Regions from separate parts of the Streptomyces sp. NPDC025806 genome, predicted to be linked through region 1. Evidence: riboswitches for the same ligand, from Rfam matches in the RefSeq annotation. Region 1 holds a riboswitch; each other region holds the start of a gene.

Region 1 (6,878 bases):
GTGCAGGACGCTGCGGCCGACGCCTCCCGCGGTGCGTCCGACGCCGATCACGGCGACGGAGCCGGGGGCGAGCAGGCGGTGGACGGAGCGGGCCTCGGCGCGCTGCTCACGGGCGCGCTGCACGGCCAGGGAGGCCTCGGTGGGCTCCAGGTCGAACTCGAGGCGCACGACGCCGTCCTCGAAGCTGCGCTTCTGGGTGTATCCGGCGTCCGTGAAGACCTTGATCATCTTGGTGTTGGCGGGAAGCACCTCGGCGGCGAACCGGCGGATGCCGCGCTCGCGCGCGACGGCCGCGATGTGCTCCAGAAGGGCGGAGGCCACGCCGCGCCCCTGATGGGCGTCCTGCACCAGGAAGGCGACCTCGGCCTCGTCCGCGGGCGCGGAGGCGGGCCGGCCGTGCGCGTCGATCCGGTCGTAGCGCACGGTCGCGATGAATTCGCCGCCCACGGTGGCGGCGAGACCCACCCGGTCCACGTAGTCGTGATGGGTGAAGCGGTGCACGTCCTTCGCGGACAGCCGGGGGTAGGGGGCGAAGAAGCGGTAGTACTTCGACTCGTCCGACACCTGCTCGTAGAAGCTGGTCAGCCGGTCCGCGTCGTCGGTGGTGATGGGCCTGATCCGCGCGGTGCCCCCGTCGCGCAGCACCACGTCGGCCTCCCAGTGGGCGGGGTAGGCGTGCCGGTCCGACGGGGTCTCCATGCGGCAAGAGTAGGGCGGACCACCGACAAGTGGCGCCTGTCGTACAGGTCGCGTGCCCGGCGGCCCGGGGGCACGCTGAGGGGGTCCGCAGGGCCGTGCGCCCGGGGGATCCGGGTCCGCAGCCCGGTGTGCTTAGAATGGTCTAGACAACCTTGAGTCACCTGAAGGGCAGCATCACATGGCTGAGCGCCGCGTCAACGTCGGCTGGGCCGAGGGTCTCCACGCCCGCCCCGCTTCCATCTTCGTCCGCGCGGCCACGGCCTCCGGCGTCCCCGTGACCATCGCCAAGGCCGACGGCAACCCCGTCAACGCCGCCTCCATGCTCGCCGTGCTGGGCCTGGGCGCCCAGGGTGGCGAGGAGATCGTCCTCGCCTCCGACGCCGAGGGCGCGGACGTCGCGCTCGACCGTCTGGCCAAGCTGGTCGCCGAGGGCCTCGACGAGCTTCCCGAGACCGTCTGAAATCGCTGAGCGCCGGCTGCACGGCGCTCGACAGCAGAGCCACGCGTTCCCTCCGGGAGCGCGCGGCTCTGCTTTTTCCGTCAGCATTTCCGCTGCCGAGCCCAGAACACGACGGCAATTCATCGCAGAAAGATTCACCGGATTGATTCCCCACCGGAATTCAGGCAGGGGAAATTCCGGACGGACCGTTCCGTGAATGCCGTACGTCTTTGTATACGGCGGCCGTGTTAATGGTGGAGCCCGGTCGTGTTTACGGCATGTTGCGAAGTCCTCACGCGTTCACTCGCGCGGGGGACGCGCAGCCGGTGGACCGTCGCCTCGCGAGCGATGTGCGCGGCCGTCAGGGCGCGGGCGCGCTCGACGTCACGACGGGCCACCGCGTCGACCACCGCGCCGTGCTCGGCCCAGGAGTCGACCGGCCGCTCGGGGGTCTCGACCGCGTACATCCACGCGATCTTGTGCCGGACCTGGGTGAGCAGGGTGATGAGGCCGGGGCTGGCGGAGGCCTGGGCGAGCGTCTCGTGGAACCAGGCCCCCAGCGAGCGCAGATCCTCGCCGCTCCCCTCCTTCGAGCGCTCCTGACCCAGCCTGACCAGGCCGCGCAGCACCTTGAGGTGAGCGTCCGTGCGACGCTGCGCCGCGCGGGCGGCGCCCAGGGGTTCGAGCAGCATGCGGATCTCCAGGAGGTCGGCCGCCTCACTCTCGGTGGGCTCGGCCACGCACGCGCCCGCGTGCCTGCGCGTGACGACGAAGCCCTCCGCCTCCAAGGTGCGCAGCGCCTCGCGGACCGGGACGCGCGAGACTCCGTAGCGGCGCGCGAGCAGTTCCTCGGTGAGTCTGCTGCCGCGCTCGTACACGCCCGCGACGATGTCGTCGCGGATCGCCGTGCATACCGAGTGCGCGGGAATGCGCATGCCCCGACCTCCGCCTTGCTCTCCGCCCGGCCCCCGCGAAACGCGGACGGCGGACGCCCCTGAAAGCGCGATCGGCACCGATTTCCGCGCGCTCGTCCAGTGACTCTATTCCACCTCACCCGAATTTCCGACGGGAGCCCCGAATTCAGGGATATTTTTTGGACAGCGATGACGCGGGGACCTGGTGAAGGTGCGACGGAACGCCGGAACGCGAAAGCCCCGGCACGCGGCCGGGGCTTTCTTGCGGTGCTGCGGATGTCGGGTCAGACGTTGACGCCGTGCGAGCGGAGGTACGCGACGGGGTCGATGTCCGAGCCGTACTCGGGCGTCGTACGGGCCTCGAAGTGGAGGTGCGGGCCGGTCACGTTGCCGGTGGCGCCGGAGAGGCCTATCTGCTGTCCGGGCGTCACGCTCTGCCCGACGGAGACGCCGATGGACGACAGGTGGCCGTACTGGGTGTACGTGCCGTCGTTCATCTTGATCACGATGTTGTTGCCGTAGGCGCCGCCCCAGCCGGCCTCCACGACGGTGCCGGAGCCGACCGCGTGGACGCTCGTGCCGCTGGCGGCGTGGAAGTCGATGCCGGTGTGGCTGCCGGAGGACCACAGGCCGCTGGAGGCCTTGTAGGCGGTCGAGACGTACGAGCCGGAGATGGGCGCCACGTAGGTGTTGAGGCGCTTGCGCTCGGCCGCGCGGGCGGCGCGCTTCTTGGCCTCGCGCTCCTTCGCGGCCTTCTCGGCGGCCTCGCGCCTGGCTTCCTCGGCCCGCTGCTTGGCCTCGGCCTTCTTCTGCGCGGCGGCCTCGTCGGCGGCCTTCTTCTGCGCGGTCGCCTGGGCGTCGATCTGGGCGGCCAGGGTGTCGCCGATCGCGATGGCCTGCGTCAGACCGTTCTGGTCGGCGGGCGCGGCGGTGTCGGCGGCGAGAGCGGGGGCGGCGAGGCCTCCGATGACACCGGTCGTGGTGAGCGCCGCGACGCCGGCGACCTGCGCCGTGGTGCGCGTGAGGCGGCTCGGACGACGATGCTTCCCGGTGGCACGGGTGAACGCCATGGAGTGGCTGATCCTTTCCTTCCCTCTCGCCTACCGGGTTAGCTGACGGGTTCGGAGCAGGAAGGTCTCCTACGGGCCCCCTCCCCGTACGGGAAGAGCGTCCGATTCACCCCAGGGACTGCGATGGGTCCCCGGCTCCCCTGGCTCGCGCCGTGGGGGACTCGGCGATGACTGTCCGGGGCCGCGGGCGCGGCTCATACGTGGCGAACAGCCGGACCGACGCTAAGCGGGACATCTTTCAATCAACAAACGGATCCCGGCTTTTGTAGCGCATGCCACAGGGCACACGGGCAACCTCTACATCAATTCGGGCATTTACGACGCACGGTGACGTGCTGGGTGAATCGAACGCGGCCCGCGGGAAACGTGAGTGACGCCACGAAGCCCCGGAGGCCTGTGCGGCTTCCGGGGCTTCGTCCCGTTTCGGGCGTTGCCGCCCGGGCGTGGCGTCGTCAGCCGGCGGCGTCAGCCTGCGACGACGGTCACCTCGCCGATGCCGAGGGCCTTGACGGGCTCCTCGATCTGCGCGGCGTCGCCCACGAGGATCGTCACCAGACGGTCCGCAGGGAAGGCGCTCACGACGGCCGCGGTGGCCTCCACGGTGCCCGTGGAGGCCAGTTGGCGGTACAGCTGGGCCTGGAAGTCCTCGGGCAGCTGCTGCTCGTCCTGGTCGGCGAGCGTGCCCGCGACCGCGGCGGCGGTCTCGAACTTCAGCGGGGCCACGCCCACCAAGTTCTGCACCGCCGTGTCCCGTTCGGCGTCGGTCAGACCCTCGGCGGCCAGCTTGCGGAGCACCTTCCACAGGTCGTCGAGCGCCGGTCCGGTGTTCGGCGTGTCGACGGAGCCGCTGATGGCGAGCATCGCGGCCCCCGTGCCGTCCGCCGTGGAGCGCAGCACCTGGGCGAAGGAGCGCACCCCGTAGGTGTAGCCCTTCTCCTCGCGCAGCACCCGGTCCAGACGGGAGGTCAGCGTGCCGCCGAGGCAGTACGTGCCGAGGATCTGGGCGGCCCACACGCGGTCGTGCTTGTCGGGGCCGATGCGGCCGATGAGCAGCTGCGTCTGGACGGCTCCGGGGCGGTCCACGATGACGACCCGGCTGGTGTCGTCGGCGGTGACCGGCGGGACCGGACGCGGCTGCGCCGTGTCACCGGTCCAGGCGCCGAGCGTGTCCTTCAGGAGGGTGTCGAGGTCGACGCCGGAGAGGTCGCCCACCACGACGGCGGTGGCGGTGGCCGGGCGGACGTGCCGCTCGTAGAAGGCGCGTACGGCGGCGGCGTCGATGCCGGCGACGGTCTCCTCGGTGCCCTGCCGCGGGCGCGACATGCGCGCCGTGGCGGGGAACAGCTGCTTGGAGAGCTCCTTGGCGGCGCGACGGGCCGGGTTGGCGCTCTCGTGCGGGATCTCGTCCAGGCGGTTGCGCACCAGGCGCTCGATCTCGCTGTCGGCGAAGGCGGGGGCGCGCAGGGCGTCCGCCAGCAGGCCGAGCGCCTTCGGGAGGCGGGAGACGGGCACTTCGAGGGAGACCCGGACACCGGGGTGGTCGGCGTGCGCGTCCATGGTGGCGCCGCAGCGCTCCAGTTCCGCCGCGAACTCCTCCGCCGAGTGCTTGTCCGTGCCCTCGTTGAAGGCGCGCGCCATGATCGTGGCGACGCCGTCGAGGCCCTCGGGCTCGGCGTCCAGGGGCGCGTCCAGGTTGATCTCCACGGCGACGACCTGCTGGCCGGGGCGGTGGCAGCGCAGCACCGTGAGGCCGTTGCCGAGCACGCCGCGCTGCGGGGCCGGGAAGGCCCACGGCCTGGCGTCGCCCGCCTGCGGCCGGGGGTGGAAGTCCATGGTCGCGAGCTGCTCGGTCACCGGCCCGCCTCCTCGTCGCTCTGGTCGCTCTCGTCGGATTCGTCGGTGTCCTCGGCCGCTGTGGGCTCATAGACGAGGACCGAGCGGTTGTCGGGGCGCAGGCGGGCCTTGGCGACCTCCTGGACCTCCTCGGCGCTCACCTCGAGGACGCGCTGCACGGCCGAGAGGGCGAGCTGCGGGTCGCCGAAGAGGACGGCGTAGCGGCACAGCTCGTCGGCGCGGCCCGCAACAGTGCCCAGCCGGTCGAGCCACTCGCGCTCCAACTGGGCCTGGGCCCGCTCCATTTCCTCGGCGGTGGGCCCCTCGTCGGCGAACCGGGCGAGTTCCTCGTCCACGGCGGCCTCGATGACGGGCACCTCCACGTCGCCGGACGTCTTCACGTCCAGCCAGCCGAGGGAGGGGGCACCGGCCAGGCGCAGCAGGCCGAAACCGGCGGCCACGGCGGTACGGTCCCGGCGCACCAGGCGGTTGTAGAGGCGCGAGGACTCGCCGCCGCCGAGGACGGTGAGGGCGAGGTCGGCGGCGTCGCACGCGCGCGTGCCGTCCTGGGGCAGCCGGTAGGCCGCCATCAGGGCGCGGGCCGGCACGTCCTCCTCGACGACCTCGCGGACCTGCTCGCCGATGACCTCGGGCAGGGCGCCGTCGCGCGGGGCGGGCTTGCCGTCGTGGCCCGGGATGGAGCCGAAGTACTTCTCGACCCAGGCGAGCGTCTGCTCGGGGTCGATGTCGCCGACCACGGACAGCACCGCGTTGTTCGGCGCGTAGTAGGTGCGGAAGAAGTTCCGCGCGTCTTCCAGGGTGGCCGCGTCCAGGTCGGCCATGGAGCCGATGGGCGTGTGGTGGTACGGGTGGCCCTCGGGGTACATGAGGGCCGTCAGCTTCTCGAACGCGGTGCCGTACGGAACGTTGTCGTAGCGCTGGCGGCGCTCGTTCTTCACGACGTCCCGCTGGTTCTCCATCGACTCGTCGTCGAGGGCCGTGAGCAGGGAGCCCATGCGGTCGGCCTCCAGCCAGAGCGCGAGCTCGAGCTGGTGCGCGGGCATGGTCTCGAAGTAGTTCGTCCGCTCGAAGCTCGTCGTGCCGTTGAGGGAGCCGCCGGCGCCCTGGACCAGCTCGAAGTGGCCGTTGCCCGGCACCTGCTTCGAGCCCTGGAACATCAGGTGCTCGAAAAGGTGAGCCAGGCCCGTACGGCCCTTGACCTCGTGGCGCGAGCCGACGTCGTACCAGAGGCAGACCGCGGCGACCGGGGTCAGGTGGTCCTCGGAGAGCACCACGCGCAGGCCGTTGGCCAGCCGGTGTTCGGTCGCTGTCAGGCCGCCGGAGCCGGCCTCGGCCGTGGCCGTGTGACCCATGGGCATGTACGTCCCTTCGATCGCGGAGAACTGCGTGAACGCGCAGAACTGCTACCAGTCCCGCCACTGTATGCAAGCGTGCTGACGCCTGGCGAAGTTCCCGCCGGCGCTACGCCGAGAGCGAGCGCGGAGCGCCTCGCGGGTCGAGTCGAAACGAAGCGCGGTTCGAGCCGGGGGCGCCGCGCGGGTAGCGTGCGAGCACCCAGCGGCGGCCGCGGACCCACCGGTATGGACGGGTCGCGATCGGCGTTGTCAGTGGGGCGGTCCACAATGGTCCGCGACAGTTCCCGTTCATGTACCCGTTCATGTTGGTGAAGGAGCCGCAGCAGCGATGGCCCGCCGCAGCACGAAGACCCCGCCGCCCGACGACTTCGAGGAGAAGATCCTCGACATCGACGTGGTCGACGAAATGCAGGGCTCCTACCTGGAGTACGCGTACTCGGTCATCTACTCGCGCGCCCTGCCCGACGCGCGGGACGGGCTGAAGCCCGTCCACCGGCGGATCGTCTACCAGATGAACGAGATGGGCCTGCGCCCCGAGCGCGGCTAC
Region 2 (6,878 bases), on a different contig from region 1:
TGCTCGGCGACGTCCGGGAAGGCGCGCAGCAGGTTGACCGTCGTCATGATCAGGTCGTCGAAGTCCAGCGCGTTCGCCTCGCGCAGGCGGGACTGGTACATCGCGTAGGCCTGGGCGAGGGTCTTCTCGAAGCCGTCGGCGGCCTGGGCGGCGAAGTCCTCCTCGTCGATCAGCTCGTTCTTCAGGTTGCTGATCTTGGCGCTGAAGGACTTCGGCGGGAACTTCTTCGGGTCCAGGTCCAGGTCGCGGCAGACCAGGGCCATGAGGCGCTTGGAGTCGGCGGCGTCGTAGATCGAGAACGACGACGTGAAGCCGAGCCGCTTGGACTCGCGGCGCAGGATGCGGACGCAGGCGCTGTGGAAGGTGGAGACCCACATCGCGTTCGCCCGCGGGCCCACGAGGGCCTCGACGCGCTCCTTCATCTCGCCCGCGGCCTTGTTCGTGAACGTGATCGCGAGGATCTGGCCGGGGTGCACGCCGCGCTGACCCAACAGGTACGCGATGCGGTGCGTGAGGACGCGGGTCTTGCCGGAGCCGGCGCCCGCGACGATGAGCAGGGGGGAGCCGCCGTGGACCACGGCCGCCCGCTGGTTCTCGTTCAGCCCCTCCAGGAGGGCCTCCGGGTCCAGGACCGGGCGGGGCGCCCCGTCGCGGTAGTGCGTGTCCCGGTCCGCGGGCGCGTCGAACTTCCCCCCGAACAGGTCGTCCGGGAGCGGCTCGGGGGCCCCGTCGTGCTCGGGGTCCTCGGGCGGCGGCGGGGGCTCCTCCGCGGGGGACTGGAGGCCGGCCAGGAAGCTGTCGTCAAAGAGGCTGCTCATCGCTCTCCGAGTCTAGGCCGCCCCACCGACAGCCCGCCGTCACCTTCACGGAGACGCTCCTCGCATTCACGGAGACGCTCGTCCCGCTCACGGTGACACACGTCGCACCACCCTTCGCGATGCCCTGGTCACCCAGCGCGACAGCAAAGGCCGTTCGGGGCCCGCGGCGTAGAGATCATGGAAATGGTCACGAAAACGTATCGGGCATATCGAACATCAACCTTCACAGCAGCAACACGAGTTGGCTACGGTGCTGCGCGGGCAGTCCGTCCCCCCGCCCGCGAACAACGCGGCGAGCGGACAGCCCCCGCCGAGTCCCGTACGCCGAGAGGCAGGGAACCGGGGACCCACCGACCTTGGGGTGAATCGGTCAACAGTCCGGCGGCGCCGGATGGTTGGCCGTAGGGCAGCCTTCCGTACGACGTGCACCACCGCGCACCGAAGCGATGGGGCACGAGCCCGAACCCGACAGCTAACCCGGTAGGCGGATTACGGAAGGAGTCGCCTGCCTTGGCGTCGCACCGCAAGCCGCGTACCCGCTCCCGGATGACCGGCGGCACCCGTACGACCCCCGCGGTCGGCATCACGACCGCCGCCCTCACCTCCGTCGCCCTGCTCTCGCAGACGGCCCAGGCCGCTCCGGCCCAGCCCGCGAAGCCGAGCCTCGAAGAGGTGCAGAAGAAGGTCGACACGCTCTACCGCCAGGCCGAGGTGGCCACGCAGAAGTACAACGCGGCGCAGGAGCGGACCACCGGCAAGAAGAAGCAGGTCGATCACCTCCTCGACGACATCGCGCAGCGCACCGAGAAGATGAACACGGCCCGCGAGGAGCTCGGCCGGTTCGCCGCCGCGCAGTACCGCACGGGCGGGGTGAGCGACACGGCGACGATGTTCCTCGCGGAGAACCCCGAGGACTACTTCGCCCAGGACCAGCTGATGAGCCGGCTGACGTCCCGCCAGAAGAAGGCGGTCGACGACTACCAGGTGCAGCAGCGCGAGACGGCGAAGAAGCGCACCGAGGCGCAGGAGAGCCTCAAGCAGCTGACCACGTCGCAGACCGAGCTGAAGACGTCCAAGCAGACCGTCCAGACCAAGCTCGCCGACGCGCGGAAGCTGCTGTCGGAGCTGACGGCCGAGGAGAAGGCGCGGCTCGCCGCGATCGAGCGGCAGAAGCAGGAGGCGGCCCGCAAGAAGGCCGCCGAGCTCGCCGCCAAGCAGAAGGCCGAGGAGGAGGCCAAGCGGAAGGCCGCGGAGGAGGCGCAGCAGCAGGAGGACGCCTCCGGGTCCGGTTCCTCGACGGGTTCCGGCTCGGACACCGGCTCGGGTACCGGCTCGGGCTCCACCGACACCTCGTACGCCACGAAGGCCGCGAAGGCCCTCGCCTTCGCCAAGGCCCAAGAGGGCAAGCCGTACGTGTGGGGTGCCACGGGCCCGGACTCCTACGACTGCTCGGGGCTCACGCAGGCGGCCTGGAAGGCGGCCGGGATCTCGCTGCCGCGCACCACCTGGGACCAGGTGGAGATCGGCACGACGGTCCCGCTGTCCGACATCCAGCCCGGTGACCTGGTCTTCTTCTACGACGACATCAGTCACGTCGGCATCTACAAGGGCGACGGCATCATGATCCACGCCCCGAAGCCGGGCGCGTACGTGCGCGAGGAGTCCATCTACTACGACGGCACGGCGTCGATCCACAGCGTGGTGCGCCCCGCCTGACGCCGCTCGCGGTTACGTTCGGGCGGTGGACCGCGACCGCCCGGACGTGCCCGGGACCCCCGACCCCGCAGCGCCCTCCCCTTCCTCCCCCTGGGCGATGATCCCGCCGGCCGCCGGCGCCGCCGTCATGGCCACCGGCATCGTCTCGGTCGGCCTCCATCTGCTCGGGCAGGACGTGCTCTCGGCCGTGTTCCTCGTGCTGGCCTCGGCGCTGTGGGGGCTGCTCGCGGTCGTCTTCTGCGCCCGCCTGTTCGGGGACCGGGGCCGCTGGGAGCGGGAGGCGGACACGCCCGCGGCACTCACGGCGGTGGCCGCGACGTGTGTGCTCGGCACCCGGTACGCGCTGGCCGGCCGTCTCGGGTTCGCCGAGGTGCTGCTGGGGATCTCGGTGGTGGTGTGGCCGGTGCTGTTCGTGGCCGTGGTGCGGCACTGGCGGCCGAAGATGCCCGGTGCCGTCTTCATCACCTGCGTCGCGACCCAGGCCCTGGCGGTGCTGGGGGCGACGCTGAGCGCGTCGGCGCACGTGGCGTGGCTGGGCTACGCGGCGGTGGGGTTCTTCTGGTTCGGGCTCGTGGTGTACGCGGCGGCGTTCGTCCGCTTCGATCTGCGGCAGGTGCTGACCGGGGCCGGGGACCACTGGGTGGCGGGCGGCGCGCTCGCGATCTCGGCGCTCGCGGCGGCCCGGCTCGTGCTCGCGGATCGGGCCGGTGACCTGTGGAACAACCAGGACACCGAGGTGCTGCGGTTCATGGCCGGGCTGCTGCTCACGCTCGATCTGGGCTGGTACGCCGTGCTGTGCGTGGCCGAGGTGGTGCGTCCGCGCCCGCACTACGACGTGCGGCGCTGGTCGACGGTGTTCCCGATGGGGATGACGGCGGTGGCGACGCTGATGGTCGCCACCGCGGTGGAGACTCAGTGGCTGGAGACGCCGGGGCGGGTGCTCGTGTGGATCGCGGTCGCGGTGTGGCTCGCGACGGCGACGGGAGCGGTCCTGTCCCTCTCCTCCGCCTACTCCGCCTACTCCTCGCTCAGGTCCACAGGACGGCGATGAAGATGTTCGCCACGGTCAGCGCGCCGACCGTGAGGAACAGCGGCTTCTCCGCCTTCTCCTCGTCCCGCTTCACGTAGACGATGCCGAGGACGACGATCAGGATCGCGAGCTTCACGCCGATCTTGATGTTGTCGACGCTGTAGTCCTGGGCCTGGTTGAGGCCGACGAGGGCGACGCCGGTCACCAGCATCGTCAGGGCGCCGTGCAGCATCGCCTTGGTGAAGCGGGCGGTGCCCTGCTTCAGCGCCGACATCTGCGTGAGGAACCCGCCGAGCAGCGAGGCGATGCCGATGATGTGCAGGCCGACGAAGAGGTGCAGGAGTACGTCCATGAGGCGGAGCCTAGCCAAGCGCCGATCGGCCCCTTTCACCCCTCCCCCACCCCTCCTCACCGGTCACGCACGAACACCGGACGCTCACACTCCGCCACAGCCCACAACAAAGGGGCCAGTTGAGGACAGTCCGGTACCAACCCGTTACGCCGAGGTTTAGCGTCCTTCCTCAGGTGACCGGCTCCCCACCGCCGCCCGGCCAGGGGCGGCAGTCGGCCACCACCGCCGAGAAAGGTCCGGCGGCGGTCCGCTCCCCCTGTGCGGGCCGCCGCCGGACGCGTCACAGCCCCTCTCGGCGGGCGTACGAAAGCAGTGCGTGCAGTACGACCCGGAAGGACGTGGCTGAACGTGCCGGCAGCGCATCGCAAGCCGAAACAGCGCTCCATCAGTGGCCATACGGCCGCCCGTACCGCGGCCACCCTCGCGCTCGCCTCCGCGGCGACCGCCGCCACCGCCTTCGAGGGCGGCGCGGCGCACGCGGAGCCGGACCTCACCCCCGCTCAGGTGAGGGCGAAGGTCGACCGGCTCTACCAGGAGGCGGAGGCCGCCACCGACCACTACAACGGCGCGAAGGAGAAGGCGGGCGAGGCCCGCAAGAAGGTCGCCGCGCTCCAGGACGAGGCCGCCCGCCGGGAGGCCGCGCTCGGCACCCAGCGCCGGGCCCTCGGCGAGACGGCGGCGGCGCAGTACCGCACCGGCGGCATCGACCCGTCCGTGCAGCTGCTCCTCTCCTCCACCCCCGACCGCTATCTCGACCGGGCCGCGCTCGCCGAGCGGGCGGGCACCCGGCAGGCCGCCGCGATCACCCGGGTCCGCAAGGAGCTGCGCGAGATCGACCAGCTCCGGGAGCGCGCGGACGGCGAACTCGGCCGCCTCAAGGCCCGCAGGGCCGAGCTGGAACGCCAGAAGAAGACCGTCACCCGGAAGCTGGCCGAGGCCCGTCGCCTCCTCGACCGTCTCACCCCGGCCGAGCGCGAGCCCGCCGCGGACCGCGCCTCCCGCTCCACCCCGCGCGACACCACCGCGAGCGCTCCCGCGAAGGCGGCCAACTCCCGTACGGCGGCGGCGATCTCCTACGCGTACGGCGCGCTCGGCAAGCCCTACGTGTGGGGCGCGACCGGCCCCTCCGCGTACGACTGCTCGGGCCTGACGCAGGCCGCGTACCGCGCCGCGGGCGTCTCCCTGCCCCGCACGACGTACTCCCAGATCAACGCGGGCCGCCGCATCGCCCGCTCCCAACTCCAGCCCGGCGACCTGGTGTTCTTCTACTCCGGGATCTCGCACGTCGGCCTGTACATCGGCGGCGGCAAGATGATCCACGCCCCGAACCCGAGCGCGCCGATCCGGATCGCCCCGATCGACGAGATGCCGTTCGCGGGCGCGACCCGGGTGGCGTGATCCACCGCCCGTGATCTCCTGCCCGCGATCTACCGCCCATGATCTACTGCCCCCTGTGACGAGGGAACAAGGCAGCGGGGCCCAGGAGTTGGCGGACCGTTTCGAGGCGGAGCGGCCCCGGCTGCGCTCGGTCGCGTACCGCATGCTCGGTTCCCTCAGTGAGGCCGAGGACGCGGTGCAGGAGGCGTGGCTGCGGGCCGACCGCGCCGGCACGGACGACGTGGAGAACCTGTCGGCGTGGCTGACGACGGTCGTGGCCCGCGTCTGCCTGAACCTCCTGCGCTCCCGTACGACCCGCCGCGAGGACCCGCTCGACACGCTGGACGCGGGTGTGGCGGGTCCGGAGGAGGAGGTGGTGCTCGCCGACGAGGTGGGCGTCGCGCTCCTCGTCGTCCTGGACACGCTGTCCCCGGCCGAGCGGGTCGCGTTCGTCCTGCACGACACGTTCTCCGTGCCGTTCGACGAGATCGCCCCGCTCCTGGACCGCTCCCCCGCGGCCGTACGCCAACTGGCGAGCCGCGCCCGCCGCCGCGTGAAGGGCGCCACTCCTCTCCCCTCGCCCGACCTGACCCGCCGCCACCGCATGGTCGAGGCGTTCCTCACGGCGACCCGAGGCGGCGACTTCCAGGCCCTGCTCACCCTCCTGGCCCCCGACGTGCTCCTGCACGCCGACGCGGCGGTCATCCCGACCCCGCACCCGGTCACCCTTACCGGCGCCCGCCAGGTCGCCGAGAGCGCGATGGCGGCCATGCCCCGCGCCCTGCTCACGGGCCCGGCCCTCATCGACGGCACCCCCGCCCTGGTCATGTCCGTCCACGGCCGCCTCTCCCTGGTCCTCACGTTCACGTTCACGGAGGACGCGTCCGCGATCACGGGGATCCAGGTGGTGGCGGAGCGGGAGGAGCTGGCAGGGATGGAGATCTCGGTGCTGCCGGAGTAGCCGTCCGCGTCACGTCAGCCGGTGGACACCTCGCCACGTCCACCCCGAGCCGAGCACGACCTTCTGCATCGGGTCCCGCATGTAGTTGGAGTCGAAGTCGACCGAGTAGACGCGCTGACGGCGCCCCTCCGCGTCCTTCTCCCAGTGGAACTTCTTCGACCACACCCGGGTGCGCGGCCCCCGCCCGACCTTCTTCTCGGCGACCCACCGGAGGTTCTTCCCCCGCCGTGTGACCTCGTGGACGTGGGCACAGACGCGCGCCTCACGGGCCGACTCGTCGAGCCGCAGCACGAACTTGAACCGCCGCTCCGTCTGCTCACGGTTCCGGCCGCTGCCCCAGGCGGGCTCGATCATGTGCCACTCGGCCACGACGTCGGCACCGCTCTGCCCGGCCCGGATCCGCCACGGCTTGTCCGGATCGTCGAGGGCCAGCAGCGCCGACTGCACGTGCGCACGGGCCCTCGGCGCGACCCCCGCCTCCGGGTACCGCGTCCCCGTCCACCAGTCCCGAAAACGCCCCATGCCCCGCGAACCTCCCCCGTCGTGTCCGCTCCAGCGTACGAGGGCCTGGCCAGGGGTGAGGGCGCCGGTCGGCGTAGGTTGACCGGATGGTGGTTGAGGGGG
Region 3 (6,878 bases), on a different contig from region 1:
GGGGGCGTGGGAACGGGCGGCGCTTGGGTCACTGAGGGCTCCTGGCGACGACAGGACTGCTCGGTCGGGGACGGCGGTGCGGGCGGCCGGGGAGACCGCGGGTGCTTCTCGGGGACCGGCTATTGACTGAATGGCCAGTCAGTAGAGAGCGGGTAGGTGGACTGTGGCGCGCGCCACGAGAAGGTGTCAAGAGCCGTGCACGAAGCGGTTGGGAACGCGACCGCGCACGTGGCGCCGGACCCCGCCCCGCGCACCGGCCCGACGCGATCCCGGATGCCGCTTCGCCGCGACGGCAACTAGGGTGACCGGGTGACCAGAGTCCGGTTGAGCGTGGCCGAGCGGCGCGAAGAGCTGCTGCGGGCCGCCATCGAGCAGATCGAGGCGCGCGGGGTCGCCGCCGTGCGCATCGCCGACGTGGCCTCGGCGCTCGGCGTGAGCAACGCGCTGGTGCTGTACCACTTCTCGACGAAGGAGAAGCTCGTCGCGGCGGCGTTCACCTACGCCGCCGAGGGCGACCTCGCGCATCTGCGCAAGCTGCTGGGCCGCCGCACGAGCGCCCTCAAGCGGCTGCGGGCGGCGGTGCGCTGGTACGGGCCGACGGGGCAGGCCAAGGGCTGGCGGCTGTGGATCGAGGGCTGGGCGGCGGCTCTGCGCGAGGACGCGCTGCGGGAGGTCACCCGGGATCTGGACCGCCGCTGGAAGGCCGCGCTGGCCGAGGTGATCTCGGAGGGGGTCGCGGCGGGCGAGTTCACGTGCGCCGACCCGATGGCGTCGGCTCTGCGCGTGACGGCGCTGCTCGACGGTCTGGCCGTGCAGATGACGGCGTACGACACGGCGGTGTCCCGGGCCCGGACGCAGGAGTGGGCGGACGAGGCGCTGGCCCGTGAACTGGGGCTCGACCGGGCCGAGTTGACCCGCGCCTGAGCCTGAGAGGCGGATCCCGGCACCCGCGGGCGCGGGTGCCGGGATCGTCACTCAGGAGGCGGACTCCAGGTGGGCCTTGATGGTGTGCGGGTCGAGGATGCCCTTGGCCTCCACGCGGTCGCCGGAGGACTCGCCGCGCAGGCGGCGGCCGATCCAGGGCACGAGGAACTCGCGGGCCCAGTGGATGTCGTCGCGCCGCACCTCGAAGGTGCCGCGCGGCGGCAGTGGGGGCCACGCCTGCTCCGGGTCGGCGGGCACGTCCACGCCGAGGACCTGTCCGGCGCGCAGGGCGACCCGGGTGTGCCCCTCGGGCGAGAGGTGCAGCCGGTCGTCGTCCCAGGCCCGGCGGTCCTGGACGGAGCGCAGGGACCACAGGTCGAGCACCGGGCAGCCGTACCGGTCGGCGATGGCGCGCACGTGCATGTTGTACGTGGCGATCTTGCCGCGCAGATGCTTGAGGACCGTGACGTCGCGGGTGTCGAAGCCCGTGGCGACGAGGACGGTCCCGGCGGCCTCGGAGAGCCGGGCCACGGCCTTCTCGAAGCGCTCGGCCACGTCGTCCGGGTCGGTGCCGGGGCGGATGATGTCGTTGCCGCCGGCGACCAGGCTCACCAGGTCGGGGGCGAGCTCCAGGGCCTTCGGCACCTGGTGCTCGACGATCTGGTCGATGAGCTTGCCGCGTACGGCCAGGTTCGCGTACTGGAACGTGTCCTCGGGGACCCGGTCGTCGAGGAGGACGGCGAGCCGGTCGGCCCAGCCCACGAAGCTGCCGTCGGGTCCGGGGTCCCCGACGCCTTCGGTGAAGCTGTCCCCCACCGCCACATAGGACCGAATCGTGCCGCCGCTGAGTGATCTCGATTCGTTTGCCACGACCACACATCCTTCACCCTGACCTGTGACCTACGCGACCGTAGCCAGGGGTTGACGAGTGGTGAGATACAGCACTCGGCGCCCGGGGAATATCCGGGCGCCGAGTGTGGATCACGCGTGGGGTCAGATGGAGACGCCGTGCGCGCGCAGGTACGCGACCGGGTCGACGTCCGAGCCGTAGTCCGGGGTGGTGCGGATCTCGAAGTGCAGGTGCGGGCCGGTCACGTTGCCGGTCGCGCCGGAGAGGCCGATCTGCGTGCCGGCGGAGACGGCCTGGCCGGCCGAGACGCCGAGCTGGGACAGGTGGGCGTACTGCGAGTAGTGGCCGTCGGCGTGCTGGATGACGACCTGGTTGCCGTACGCGCCGCCGTTGCCGGCGGAGACGACGGTGCCCGCAGCGATGGCCTTGATCGGGGTACCGGTGGGCACGACGAAGTCGGTGCCGGTGTGGTAGCCGCTGGACCACATGCTGCCGTTCTGGTGGTACGGCGTGCCCTCGGGCGCGTCGACCGGCTTCACGTAGGCGGCGGTGGAGGTGCTCGCCTGGGTGGCCGTGGTCTTCGCGGCGCCGCCGAGGGTGAGCTTCTCGCCGGGCTTGATCAGGCCGGCGTCGGAGCCGATCACGGACTTGTTGTCCGCGTAGAGCTTCTTCCAGCCGCCCTCGACGTTCTCCGCCTTGGCGATCTTGGAGAGCGTGTCGCCGGCCTTGACCGTGTAGGTCTGGGCGGTGGCGGCCTGCGCACCGGTGGCGCCGATCAGCGGCAGCGCGAGCGCGGCGCCACCGACGGTGACGACGGCGGCGGCGCGGCCGAGGCGGTGGGACTTCTGGCGGCGGTGCTTACCCTGTGCGGGCATGGCGGATTTCCTCTCCGTCGCCTGCGAGGTGAGCTGTCGGGTTCGGACGGGAGATGTCCGGCCGCGCCCTCGCCATTCCTGACAGGGACACGACTTCACCCCGAGCCGCTGTGGGGAATTCCCGGGCGGCGTTCTTGCCTGTGGGTCCCCCGCTCCTGCCGTCACGGGTCGTAGTGAGGAATCCGGCCGGCGGCAGGACTAGGCGTTCCGACCGGAATGAGCGTGACCGTAGGGCAGCAAGAAACGAAGCGACAAGTTCCGAATTCCCCCTGGCCTGCCTTTTCTTGATCGTTCACGCCTTTACTGTGTCACCCTGCGTCTACCTCGCCCGCTTTACCGGCGCCTTACCGTAAGGAATTCCCGGGAAAGCCGTCCGGAAGATCCACCACGGACCGTCACGGATATGACGCTGCTCACGCGACGGGTGACAACGTCCGTAAATCTATGGACAGTTAATGATGAATAGGCCAAAACGGACACATGGTTGCCCTCTGAATCCATGTCGTATCGTCGGGAGCGCGCCCGCCGGCGAGCAGCGCCGGTGACCCGACCGGGAGGAGCACCCGTGACGCAGCACGCCCCGTCCACCGAGCCCGAGCTGACCGGAGTGCGCAACTTCCGCGACGTGGGCGGCCTCCCCACCGTGGACGGCCGGCGCGTGCGCCCCGGCGTGCTCTTCCGCTCCGGTCACCTCGCCCACGCCACGGCCGAGGACGCGGCGTTCCTCTCCGGGCTCGGCCTGCACACGATCTTCGACTTCCGCAACGCGGCGGACCAGAAGCTGGAGGGCGCCGACGTCGCGCTGCCCGGCGTGCGCAATGTGAACCTGCCACTGTCGGACCCGGCGGACGGCTCCGAGTTCTGGAAGATGGTCCGCGACGGCGACATGGACCAGCTGCGCGCGCTGCTCTCCGGGGGCCGCGCCGCGGACCGCATGATCAATTCGTACCGGTCGATCATCACCGACCGCACCGCCGAGCACGGCCGCGTGCTGCGCGCCGTAGCCGAGGACAGCGTGCCCGCGCTGATGCACTGCGCGGCGGGCAAGGACCGCGCCGGACTGTCGATCGCCGTGACGCTGCTCGCGGTCGGCGTCGAGCGCGAGGCCATCGAGGCGGACTACCTGGAGTCGAACGCGAAGCACCGCCGCTACAAGGTGCACCGCAGCTCCACCTCCCCGGACGCCTACTCCCCCGAGGTCATGGAGCTGCTCAGCCCGCTGTTCGACGCCCGCGCCGAGTACCTGCGCGCGGCCTTCGAGACCATCGAGCAGCACTGGGGCGGCACGGAGCGCTACTTCGCGGAGGGTCTCGGCCTCACCGCGGCCGACCGCGACCGGCTGCGGGAGCGCCTGCTCGACTGACGGCCGCGGGTGCGCCTACCGGTTCGCGCCCAGGGTGAAGAGCAGGTAGATGAACGCGGCGAAGGCGTGTCCCGCGAAGACGTAGAGGAGAACGCGCACCAGGATGCCGCGCGGCATCTTGTCCTCGATGTTGCGGGCGGCGGGCTTCGGGGCGTCGGTGGGCTCGGTCGCGTCACTCATGTCGGGCCTCTCAGACCTCTCGGATCGGAGCCGACGCCGGGCCGAGGCACAGGGCGGCGGTCGGACTCTGCAGCAGGGTGTGGACGAAGAGCAGCTCGGCCCCGGACCGGTCCGCCGCGGCGATCCGGTGCGGGGTGAGCGAGTCGAAGTGGGCGCTGTCGCCCGGCTCCAGCCGGTACGAGGTGTCGCCCAGGCGCAGGGTGAGCCGCCCCTCCAGGACGTACAGCCACTCCTCCCCCGGGTGCACCCGCACGATGTCGCCCTGGGTGCCGTACGGGACGTGGACGCGCAGCGACTGCATGGCGCGGCCGGGCGAACCGGCCTGGAAGTAGGTCCAGCCGCCGGCCTCGGTGGGCTCCATGGCGGCGGACCGGACGACGGCGTCGCGGTCGGCCGGGGTCTCGCCGAGCAGTTCGGAGACCGTGGTGCCGTAGATCCGGGCGAGCCCGAGCAGCATCGGCAGCGAGGGCTGGCGCTGCCCGGTCTCCAGACGGGACAGATGGGCCGGGGACAGACCGGCGGAGCGGGCGGCGGCCTCCAGGGTGAGGGAGGCGCGGCGGCGCAGGGCGCGCAACTGGGGTGCGACGGCGGGCAGCTCCGGCGGTTCCGGAGTACCCTCCGGGGAGGCAGGGCTCATGCTGACGATTCAGCCAGAAGCCTGCCTCCCCGGCAAATTACTTGCCTCAGAGGCAAGAATCTCCGCGGTTTCCGGTCAGCCGCTTGCGGCGGTCACCGGTTCGCGACCGCCTGCTTGATGAGCGTCTTGCTGAAGTCCCACATCAGCCCGCCCCCGCTGTGCGCGTCGTCCATGACGGCGGTGAACGCCTCGACGAAGCGCTCGACGTCCGCCTCGTCGATCACCAGCGGCGGGATCAGCTTGATGACCTCCAGATGGTCGCCGGAGACCTGGGTGAGGATGCGGTGCTTCTGGAGCAGCGGCACCACCACCATCTGCGCGAACAGGCCCTTGCGGGCGGCCTGCAGCATGGTCCAGCGGCTGCGCAGCTTCAGGGACTTGGGCCGGCCGAACTCGATGCCGATCATCAGGCCGCGCCCGCGCACGTCGCTCAGCAGCTCGTAGCGGTCGGTCAGCGCGCCGAGCCGGGAGGCGAGCAGGTCGCCCATGGCGCGGGCGTTCGCGACGATCTGGTCGTTTTCCATGACCGACAGGACGGCGAGCCCGGCGGCCATGGCCTGCGCGTTGGAGCCGAAGCTCGCCGAGTGGACGAGCACCCGGTCCATGGACGAGTAGACCTTCTTGAAGATCCAGTCCTTGCCGAGCGTCGCGCCGACCGGCACATAGCCGCCCGACAGCGCCTTCGCGACACACACGAGGTCCGGCTCGACCCCGTCCTCGTGCTGGTACGCGTAGAAGTCGCCGGTGCGGCCGAGGCCGGTCTGCACCTCGTCGGCGATGAGCAGCGCCTTGTGCTGGTGCAGCAGTTCCTGGGCGGCGCGCAGATAGCCGGGCGGCGCCTCGTGCACGCCCTTGCCCTGGATCGGCTCGACGATGAGGGCGGCGACGTCCCCGCGCTTCAACTCCCGGGCCAGGGCGTCGAGATCGCCCAGCGGCACGGCGGTGTCGGGCAGCAGCGGGGCGAAGCCGTCGCGGAAGCCGTCCTCCCCGTTGACCGAGAGGGAACCCGTCGTCAGACCGTGGAAGGCGTGCGCGCAGTACAGGACGCGCGGCTTGCCGGTCGCGTACCGGGCGAACTTGAGGGCGGTCTCCACGGCCTCGGTGCCGCTGTTGCCGAAGAACACCCGGTCCAGGTGCGGGCTGTGCGCGATCAGCTTCTCGGCGAGCAGACCCGGCAGCGGCTGGCAGTCGAACCGGGTGAGGTCGGCGAGCGAGGCGTCGAGCACGTCGTGCAGCGCCTTGCGCACCACGGGGTGGTGCCGGCCGAGGCCCATGACGCCGAACCCGGCGAGCATGTCCAGGTAGTCGTGGCCCTCGGCGTCCCAGAAGTGCGCGCCCTCGGCCCGCTCGTAGACCTTGTCGAAGCCGATGGTGTGGAGCATCTTCGGCAGCTGGTGGTTGAGGTACCTGGCGTGCAGCTCGTACCGTTCGGCGCCGCGCTCGGCGAGCAGCGTGCCGAGGTCGAACTCCTTGTTCATGCGTCGTTCTCCTTGCCGGCCGTGAGGCCGAGACTCGTACCGATCCGGCCCGCGATCTCGACGGGGGTCAGACCGATGTCGGCCAGTACCTCGGCACGTTTGGCGTGGGCGAGGAACTGCTCGGGGATGCCGAAGCGCCGCACCGGCACGTCGACCTCCGCGTCGGCGAGCGCGAGCGTGACGGCCGCGCCGACGCCCGCGCTGCGGCTGTTGTCCTCGACGACGGCGACCAGGTCGTGCTCCGCGGCCAGCGGGGCGAGGTCGGGGTCGACGGGCTTGACCCAGCGCGGGTCCACGACGGTGCAGCCGACGCCGCGGGCCCGGAGCAGGTCCGCCGTCTGGAGGCAGACGGGCGCCATGACGCCGACGGAGACGAGCAGCACGCGCGCGTGCGTGTCCCGGCTCAGGACGTCGATTCCGCCGATCCGGTCGACTGCGGGCACCGACGGGCCCACGGACTCCTTCGGGAAGCGCAGCACGGTCGGCGCGTCGTCCACGGCTACGGCCTCGCGCAGCTGGGCGCGCAACTGGTCGGCGTCGCGCGGCGCGGCGATCCTCAGGCCGGGCACGA
Region 4 (6,878 bases), on a different contig from region 1:
GGAGTTCACCGAGCGCACGAGCGCGGGACAGCGCACGCTCGACCCCTACTCCAAGCTCCTGGAGGAGCGCATCGTCTTCCTCGGGACGCCGATCGACGACACGTCGGCGAACGACGTGATGGCGCAGTTCATGCACCTCGAGTACCTGGCGCCCGACCGGGACATCGCGCTGTACATCAACTCCCCGGGCGGCTCGTTCAGCGCGATGACCGCCATCTACGACACGATGCAGTTCGTCAGCTGCGAGGTCGCGACGACCTGCCTGGGGCAGACGGCCTCGGTCGCGGCCGTGCTGCTCGCGGCCGGGGCGCCGGGGAAGCGCACGATGCTGCCGGGCGCCCGCGTGGTGCTCGACCAGCCGGCTCTGCCGGAGCCGGTCCAGGGGCAGCCCACCGACCTGGAGCTCCAGGCGCGGGAGATCGTGCGGATGCGCGAGCAGTTGGAGGAGATGCTCGCGCGGCACTCGTCCCGGTCCAGGGACCAGGTGCACGCGGACATCGAGCGGGACACGGTCCTCACGGCCGAACAGGCCCTGGAGCACGGTCTGGTGGACCAGGTCGTGCAGAGCCGCAAGACGTCGGCGCAGAGCACGCCCGGGCGGAGGTGACCCGTCGATGTACCCACCCGAACTGCCGCCCCTGCCCGCGCTGACACGGGCCGAGTGCGAGCTGATCGACCGCTATCTGGAGGTGGTCGATCTGATCGCGCGGATCAATCCGGCGCGGGGCGACGACACCTATCGGGGGCTGCGCGCGGCACAGGCCCTCGTCAGCCGGGCGACCGAACTGCGGGACGCGCTCGACCTGATGCACCGGCGGGGCGAGAGCCAGGTCCACGCGTCCACCCTCGCCCGCGCGCTGCGGGTCCTCGACGGCGAGAGGCGGACACAGAGGGTCACCTTGCCGCCCGAAACGGTCGGTTGAGGACCTTTGCGGTCATCGGCAGCTCGAAACGGCTCGAACTGTCTGCGGGGCGACCCAAACGAGCCAGAAGAGGTACCCCCGTTCGGCGTAGACGGTCGTACGCACATAGGGGCCGAAGGAGTTGCGCCAGAACTGTAGGCGGACAGCGGAATCTTCGGTTCCGCCGCTGGTGCGGGCATGGTCGGCCCCCTCGACAGAAGATCGAATGCCGCACTGTCCACCTGAACGGATCAAAGGTGAGGAGCCTCACTTACCGCTGGTTCAGCTCGGATTTCACGACACGAGTGCGTCAAGATCCCTTCCGACGACAAGCCCCCGCCACAGCGGCGGGGCGGTCCGTGCGGACGCCGAGTCCTGCCGCCGCACGGATGCCAGGTCGACAGAAGTGCATCGGCAGGAGTGGAGGACCCAGGCACGACGGGCCGCCGCCGCAGCTCAGCCGGAGTTGCGGACGAGGGGCCCTTGGGGTGAAGCCGCGTTGTGCGGCCGGGCATCTTCGCCAGTCCGAACCCGACAGGTCATCCTTCGCAGGCGGTTGACGAAGGGTTGCGCATGACTGCGCTCAATCGTGTTCCCTCGCTGCTCAGCCGGGCCGGAACGGCCTCGGCCCTCACCCTCGCGGTCGCCGGAGCGGGGCTGATGGTCCCCGGCGCGGCGGCCGAGGCCTCGGCCGCGACCGCCTCGGCCAAGGCGCTGCAGATCGCGGCTTCGAAGAAGGGAGCGCCCTACCGGTGGGGCGCCACCGGGCCGCACCGGTTCGACTGCTCCGGACTGACGCTCTACTCGTTCAAGCGCGCGGGCAAGAGTCTGCCCCGCACGGCCGCGCAGCAGTACAACAAGACCCGCCACGTCTCGGCCTCCACCCGCAAGCAGGGTGACCTGGTGTTCTTCCATTCGGGCCGCAGCGTCTACCACGTCGGCATCTACGCCGGGAAGGGGCGCATCTGGCACTCCCCCAAGACCGGGGACGTCGTGCGGCTGCAGAAGATCTGGACGAAGAGCGTCTGGTACGGCCGGGTGCGCTGAGGCCCGCCGCACGGCCGCCCGGGGGTCGTGAGGGGTTGAGACCCGCGCCGGCGGATACCCATGCGTCATGGACGACGAGCGCAACGAGACGCCGCTGGAGCGGGCCGACCGCAACTTCGGTGAGCTGCTGCAGGAACTGCGCGTCATGCAGACCGGGGTGCAGTTCCTGTTCGCCTTCCTGCTCACCCTCGCGTTCACGGCCCGCTTCCCGTCCCTGGACACCGTGCAGCGGGCCACGTACGTGACGACGCTGCTCCTCGCCGTCCTCGCGGCTGCCCTGCTGACCGCGCCGGCGGCCGTGCACCGGGTCCTGTTCCACCTGGGAGCGAAGCCGCAGATCGTCCGGGTGTCCTCACGGCTCGCGGCCTGCGGCATGGGGGCGCTGGTGCTCGCCCTGAGCGCTTCGGTGCTCCTGGTGGTCGACGTGACGCTGAACCGCGCCGCGGGCATCGCGGCCGGCGTGGGCACCTTCGTCGTGTGCGCGGGCCTGTGGGCGGTCATGCCGTGGCTGCTGCGGCGGGCGCTCGTCAGGCGGCGAGCGGCTCCACCGGCGGAAGGCACGTCCGAGGGGCACGGGCGCTCCCGGTGACGGTCTCCCGGCCCGTGGTGCGGCGCCGCGGGGCGTTCCGGCGGTCCCGGGCGTTCCGGGCCGCTCTGAGGCGCGGAACGAGGATCAGTACACGGCCGTCCGCGCCGCGGTGACCCAGGGCAGGGCGATCCACACCGTCTTGCCGCCCTCGGGGGTCGGGGCGACCGAGAGTCTGCCGCCGCACTCCGCGGTGAGACAGCGGATGATCACCATGCCCCGCCCGTTGTCCTGCTGGACGGCGGCGGGCAGGCGCTTGGGATAGCGCGGGTGGCTGTCGGTGACGCCGATGCGCAGATGCTCGTCGCGCTCCAGCTCCAGGTCGACGGTGAAGGTGGGCGACTGCCCGCGGGTGTGCTGCACCGCGTTGGTCGCGAGCTCCGAGACGATCAGACGCACCGTGTCGGCGGTGTCGCAGTCCACCGGCATGCCCCATTCGGTCAGCACGGTGGCGACGTAGGAGCGGGCGGCCGACACCGATGCGGGGTCGCTCGGCAGCGTGACGGATGCTTCCTGGTGATCTGCCATGGCGACGTCGTCCCTTTCCCGCCGGGGCCGCTTGTCCGGCACTCGCGGATCTCTCGCGCGCGGCCCCCGACTGCTTCGCGCCAGAGTGCCACTCGGGCCTGCTCACGGGCAGCCGATCCCCCAAGATATGCATATATCTGTCGCTCGAAGCGGTGAACTCTACGACGGTAGACCGTATTTGGGCGGGCGCACCCGGGGTGTTCTACCGTCGTGCGGGTGAGCGCAGCCGAACGGGCCGGGAGGACGCGGCCGCCGCGCCGCGAAGCCTGAGGAGTCAGCATGAAGTACGGTCCCGCGGTGCGGCGCCGCAAGCTCGGCGCCGAGTTGCGCGCGCTGCGGGTGAGCGCCGGGCTCACGAGTGGCGAGGCGGCCCGGCTCGTGGGCTGGCACCAGTCGAAAGTGAGCCGGATCGAGACGGGCCGCAGTGGCGTGAAGCCGTCGGACGTGCTGTTGCTGCTCGACGCGCTGGAGGCCAGGGACCCCCGGCTGCGCGAGCTCGTGGTCGCGCTGGCCGGCGGTGACGACGCCGGTGTCCAGCACTGGTGGCACGCCTATCGGGGGCTGCTGCCGCCCTCGTACCGGGACTTCATCAGTCTGGAGTCGCAGGCCTGCCGCATCCGCACGCTGGAGACGAGCGTGGTGCCGGGGCTGCTCCAGACGCCGGAGTACGCGCGCGCGGTGACGCGTTCGGTGCTCGCCGGGACGCCGGAGCGGCACATCGACGCCCTGGTGGAGGTGCGGCTCGCGCGGCAGGACGTGCTGCGGGCGGATCCGCCGCTGGAGCTGACCGCCGTGCTCGACGAGGCGGTGCTGCGGCGCGTGGTGGGCGGACCGGGGGTGCTGGAGGGGCAGTTGGCGTGGCTGGTGGAGGCGGCGCGGCTGCCGCATGTCCGGATCCAGGTGCTTCCGTTCACCGCGGGTGGGCACATCGGCCTGACCGGACCGTTCGTAGTCTTCTCGTTTCCGAACACATCCGATCTGGATGTGGTCGTCCTCGACCATTTGACGAATAGCCTCTATCTCGAGCGGAAAGAAGACCTCAGGGCGTACGCACACGCCTTCGACGCTCTCCTGCTCCACGCACTTCCGCCCGATGACTCGCTGGAATTCATCGCACAGATCGCCGGGTAGGCGAGGACGCCGACGCCTCGCGCTGCCCCGGCGCTGGGTAAGGAGGCACCATGACCGCTCCGCCTCGGCACGGTCCCACCGTCCCCTCCACCGCGCTTCTGGGCGCCGCGCGATGGCGCCGCAGCAGCCGCAGCACGGGGGCCAACAACTGTGTCGAGACGGCGCGGCCGGCCGGCCGCGCCGTCGCCGGGCGGCTCGCCGTCCGCGACTCCAAGGACCCGGCCGGGCCCGCGCTCCTGTTCACCCCCGCCGCGTGGGAGGGGTTCATCGACTCCCTGCGGTGAACGCCCCGGCGGGCGCCGTGCGGCTGATCACCCCGACGGCCTCGGCGATCTGATCCTGCGTCAGGTCGGCGCGGGCGGTCAGCCGAAGCCGGGAGATCCCGTCGGGCACGGACGGCGGCCGGAAGCAGCCGACCGACAGGCCCGCCGCCCGGCAGTCCGCCGCCCAGCGCACGGCCTCGTCCGGCGAGGGGGCCCGCACGGAGACGACCGCCGCCTGAGGCTCGACGGCCGTGAGCCCCTCCGCGACGAGCCTCTCGTGCAGCGATCGCGCGACCTGCCCCGCCTGCCGCGCGAGCTCGGGCCGCGCGCGCAGCAGTTCGAGCGCGGCGAGGGCGGCACCGGCGGCGGCCGGCGCGAGTCCCGTGTCGAAGATGAACGTACGGGCCGTGTTGACCAGATGGTCGATGACCCGGGCCGGGCCGAGCACGGCGCCGCCCTGGCTGCCGAAGGACTTGGACAGGGTGACGGTCACGACGGTGTCCGGCGCGCCCGCGAGGCCCACCGCGTCCGCGGCGCCGCGCCCGCCCGCGCCGAGCACGCCGAGCCCGTGCGCGTCGTCGACGATCAGGCCGGCTCCGAACTCCCGGGCCGCATTAGAGAGTTCGGACAGCGGAGCCTGGTCGCCGTCGACCGAGAAGACGGTGTCGGAGACCACGACGGAGGGCCCGTCGTGCGTCGACAGCGCCTTGCGGACGGCCTCCGGGTCGGCGTGCGGCACGACCTGGGTGGTCCCGCGCGCGAGCCGGCAGCCGTCGATGAGGGAGGCGTGGTTGCCCGCGTCGGACACGATCAGCGAACCGTGCGGGGCGAGCGCGGTGACGGCGGCGAGGTTCGCGGCGTAACCGGAGGACAGGACCAGCGCGGACTCGAAGCCGCAGAACGCGGCGAGCTCCCGCTCCAGCCGGGTGTGCAGCTCCGTGGTGCCGGTGACCAGACGCGAACCGGTGGCTCCGCCGCCCCAGCGCCGGGCGGCGCGCGCGGCGCCCTCGACGACCTCGGGGTGCCGGGCCAGGCCCAGGTAGTCGTTGCTCGCGAGGTCGAGGAGCGGGGAGTCCGCGGGGCGGGGGCGCAGCCTGCGCACGAGCCCGGCGGCCTCACGGCCGCGGCGCCGGTCGTCGATCCAGTCGAACGCGGAACCGTCGGAAGAAGAGCGGGCTGCGGCCATGACTCCCTCGTTGCACAGAGGACGCTTTGTAGGTAATGCACAGACCCTAGCCGCCCCGCCACCGGGTCAGGATGTGGTGATACCCACACGTCGAACGACACGCTTTGTGCGAAGTCTCCTTTCGCGGGAGCGGTGCCATAGGTCAGGATCTGAGGCCATGGACCTGCTGAACACGCTGGTGGACAAGGGGCTTCGGCGCGAGCTGCCGAGCCGTGAAGAGGCGCTCGCCGTGCTGGCGACGTCGGACGACGAACTGCTCGATGTGGTGGCCGCGGCCGGGAAGGTGCGCCGCCAGTGGTTCGGCCGCCGGGTCAAGCTCAACTACCTGGTGAACCTGAAGTCGGGGCTGTGCCCCGAGGACTGCTCGTACTGTTCGCAGCGCCTCGGCTCGAAGGCGGAGATCCTCAAGTACACGTGGCTCAAGCCGGACGAGGCGTCCAAGGCGGCGGCCGCCGGTGTCGCGGGCGGCGCCAAGCGGGTCTGCCTGGTGGCGAGCGGGCGCGGTCCCACGGACAAGGACGTCGACCGGGTCGCGAAGACCATCGACGCGATCAAGTCGGAGAACGAGGACGTCGAGGTCTGCGCCTGTCTCGGGCTGCTGTCCGACGGCCAGGCCGAGCGGCTGCGCACCGCGGGCGCCGACGCGTACAACCACAACCTGAACACGTCCGAGGCGACGTACGGGGACATCACCAAGACCCACACCTACGCGGACCGCGTGGACACCGTGCAGAAGGCGCACGCCGCCGGCCTGTCGGCCTGCTCCGGTCTGATCGCGGGCATGGGCGAGAGCGACGAGGACCTGGTCGACGTCGTCTACTCGCTGCGTGAGCTCGACCCGGACTCGGTGCCGGTGAACTTCCTGATCCCGTTCGAGGGCACGCCGCTGGCCAAGGAGTGGAACCTGACGCCGCAGCGCTGCCTGCGGATCCTCGCCATGGTGCGGTTCGTCTGCCCGGACGTCGAGGTGCGGATCGCGGGTGGGCGCGAGGTGCACCTGCGCTCGATGCAGCCCCTGGCGCTGAACATCGCGAACTCGATCTTCCTGGGCGACTACCTGACCAGCGAGGGCCAGGCCGGCAAGGCCGACCTCGACATGATCGCGGACGCAGGTTTCGAGGTGGAGGGCGCCGACCAGGTGACCCTGCCCGAGCACCGCACGGAGGCGGGCTGCGGCTCGGTGTGCGGTACGGAGTCGGGCGGCGGCTGCGGATCGCACGAGGCCGAGGCCGGTG

What was found. A riboswitch is a leader RNA that binds a small molecule or an ion and turns the genes downstream of it on or off. The one in region 1 is predicted to bind cyclic di-AMP.
Region 2: linked by a shared signal. The riboswitch ahead of ACZ4E1_RS31565 (C40 family peptidase) and the one ahead of ACZ4E1_RS07635 (M23 family metallopeptidase) in region 1 are both predicted to bind cyclic di-AMP.
Region 3: linked by a shared signal. The riboswitch ahead of ACZ4E1_RS37810 (M23 family metallopeptidase) and the one ahead of ACZ4E1_RS07635 (M23 family metallopeptidase) in region 1 are both predicted to bind cyclic di-AMP.
Region 4: linked by a shared signal. The riboswitch ahead of ACZ4E1_RS25390 (C40 family peptidase) and the one ahead of ACZ4E1_RS07635 (M23 family metallopeptidase) in region 1 are both predicted to bind cyclic di-AMP.

What each region holds. Positions count from the first base shown of each region.
Region 1 covers NZ_JBVHMU010000003.1:111,367-118,244, reverse strand. Annotated here, with positions in the region: gene ACZ4E1_RS07650 (bifunctional acetate--CoA ligase family protein/GNAT family N-acetyltransferase) at 1-699, opposite strand, end outside; gene ACZ4E1_RS07645 (HPr family phosphocarrier protein) at 878-1,159, shown strand; gene ACZ4E1_RS07640 (GntR family transcriptional regulator) at 1,387-2,073, opposite strand; gene ACZ4E1_RS07635 (M23 family metallopeptidase) at 2,337-3,122, opposite strand; cyclic di-AMP (ydaO/yuaA leader) riboswitch at 3,135-3,299, opposite strand; gene ACZ4E1_RS07630 (M16 family metallopeptidase) at 3,588-4,955, opposite strand; gene ACZ4E1_RS07625 (M16 family metallopeptidase) at 4,973-6,328, opposite strand; gene ACZ4E1_RS07620 (DNA gyrase/topoisomerase IV subunit A) at 6,660-6,878, shown strand, end outside.
Region 2 covers NZ_JBVHMU010000017.1:81,295-88,172, reverse strand. Annotated here, with positions in the region: gene pcrA (DNA helicase PcrA) at 1-818, opposite strand, end outside; cyclic di-AMP (ydaO/yuaA leader) riboswitch at 1,117-1,320, shown strand; gene ACZ4E1_RS31565 (C40 family peptidase) at 1,329-2,534, shown strand; gene ACZ4E1_RS31560 (tellurite resistance/C4-dicarboxylate transporter family protein) at 2,632-3,585, shown strand; gene ACZ4E1_RS31555 (hypothetical protein) at 3,563-3,916, opposite strand; gene ACZ4E1_RS31550 (C40 family peptidase) at 4,265-5,314, shown strand; gene ACZ4E1_RS31545 (sigma-70 family RNA polymerase sigma factor) at 5,370-6,254, shown strand; gene ACZ4E1_RS31540 (hypothetical protein) at 6,264-6,776, opposite strand; gene murJ (murein biosynthesis integral membrane protein MurJ) at 6,866-6,878, shown strand, end outside.
Region 3 covers NZ_JBVHMU010000031.1:13,938-20,815, forward strand. Annotated here, with positions in the region: gene ACZ4E1_RS37795 (APC family permease) at 1-32, opposite strand, end outside; gene ACZ4E1_RS37800 (TetR/AcrR family transcriptional regulator) at 310-924, shown strand; gene ACZ4E1_RS37805 (SGNH/GDSL hydrolase family protein) at 976-1,794, opposite strand; gene ACZ4E1_RS37810 (M23 family metallopeptidase) at 1,918-2,649, opposite strand; cyclic di-AMP (ydaO/yuaA leader) riboswitch at 2,655-2,847, opposite strand; gene ACZ4E1_RS37815 (tyrosine-protein phosphatase) at 3,215-4,012, shown strand; gene ACZ4E1_RS37820 (DUF6126 family protein) at 4,028-4,192, opposite strand; gene ACZ4E1_RS37825 (helix-turn-helix domain-containing protein) at 4,203-4,829, opposite strand; gene ACZ4E1_RS37830 (aspartate aminotransferase family protein) at 4,922-6,307, opposite strand; gene dxs (1-deoxy-D-xylulose-5-phosphate synthase) at 6,304-6,878, opposite strand, start outside.
Region 4 covers NZ_JBVHMU010000011.1:187,956-194,833, forward strand. Annotated here, with positions in the region: gene ACZ4E1_RS25380 (ATP-dependent Clp protease proteolytic subunit) at 1-607, shown strand, start outside; gene ACZ4E1_RS25385 (hypothetical protein) at 615-923, shown strand; cyclic di-AMP (ydaO/yuaA leader) riboswitch at 1,346-1,472, shown strand; gene ACZ4E1_RS25390 (C40 family peptidase) at 1,476-1,949, shown strand; gene ACZ4E1_RS25395 (DUF6328 family protein) at 2,017-2,538, shown strand; gene ACZ4E1_RS25400 (ATP-binding protein) at 2,623-3,063, opposite strand; gene ACZ4E1_RS25405 (helix-turn-helix domain-containing protein) at 3,343-4,194, shown strand; gene ACZ4E1_RS25410 (DUF397 domain-containing protein) at 4,245-4,478, shown strand; gene ACZ4E1_RS25415 (8-amino-7-oxononanoate synthase) at 4,459-5,643, opposite strand; gene bioB (biotin synthase BioB) at 5,801-6,878, shown strand, end outside.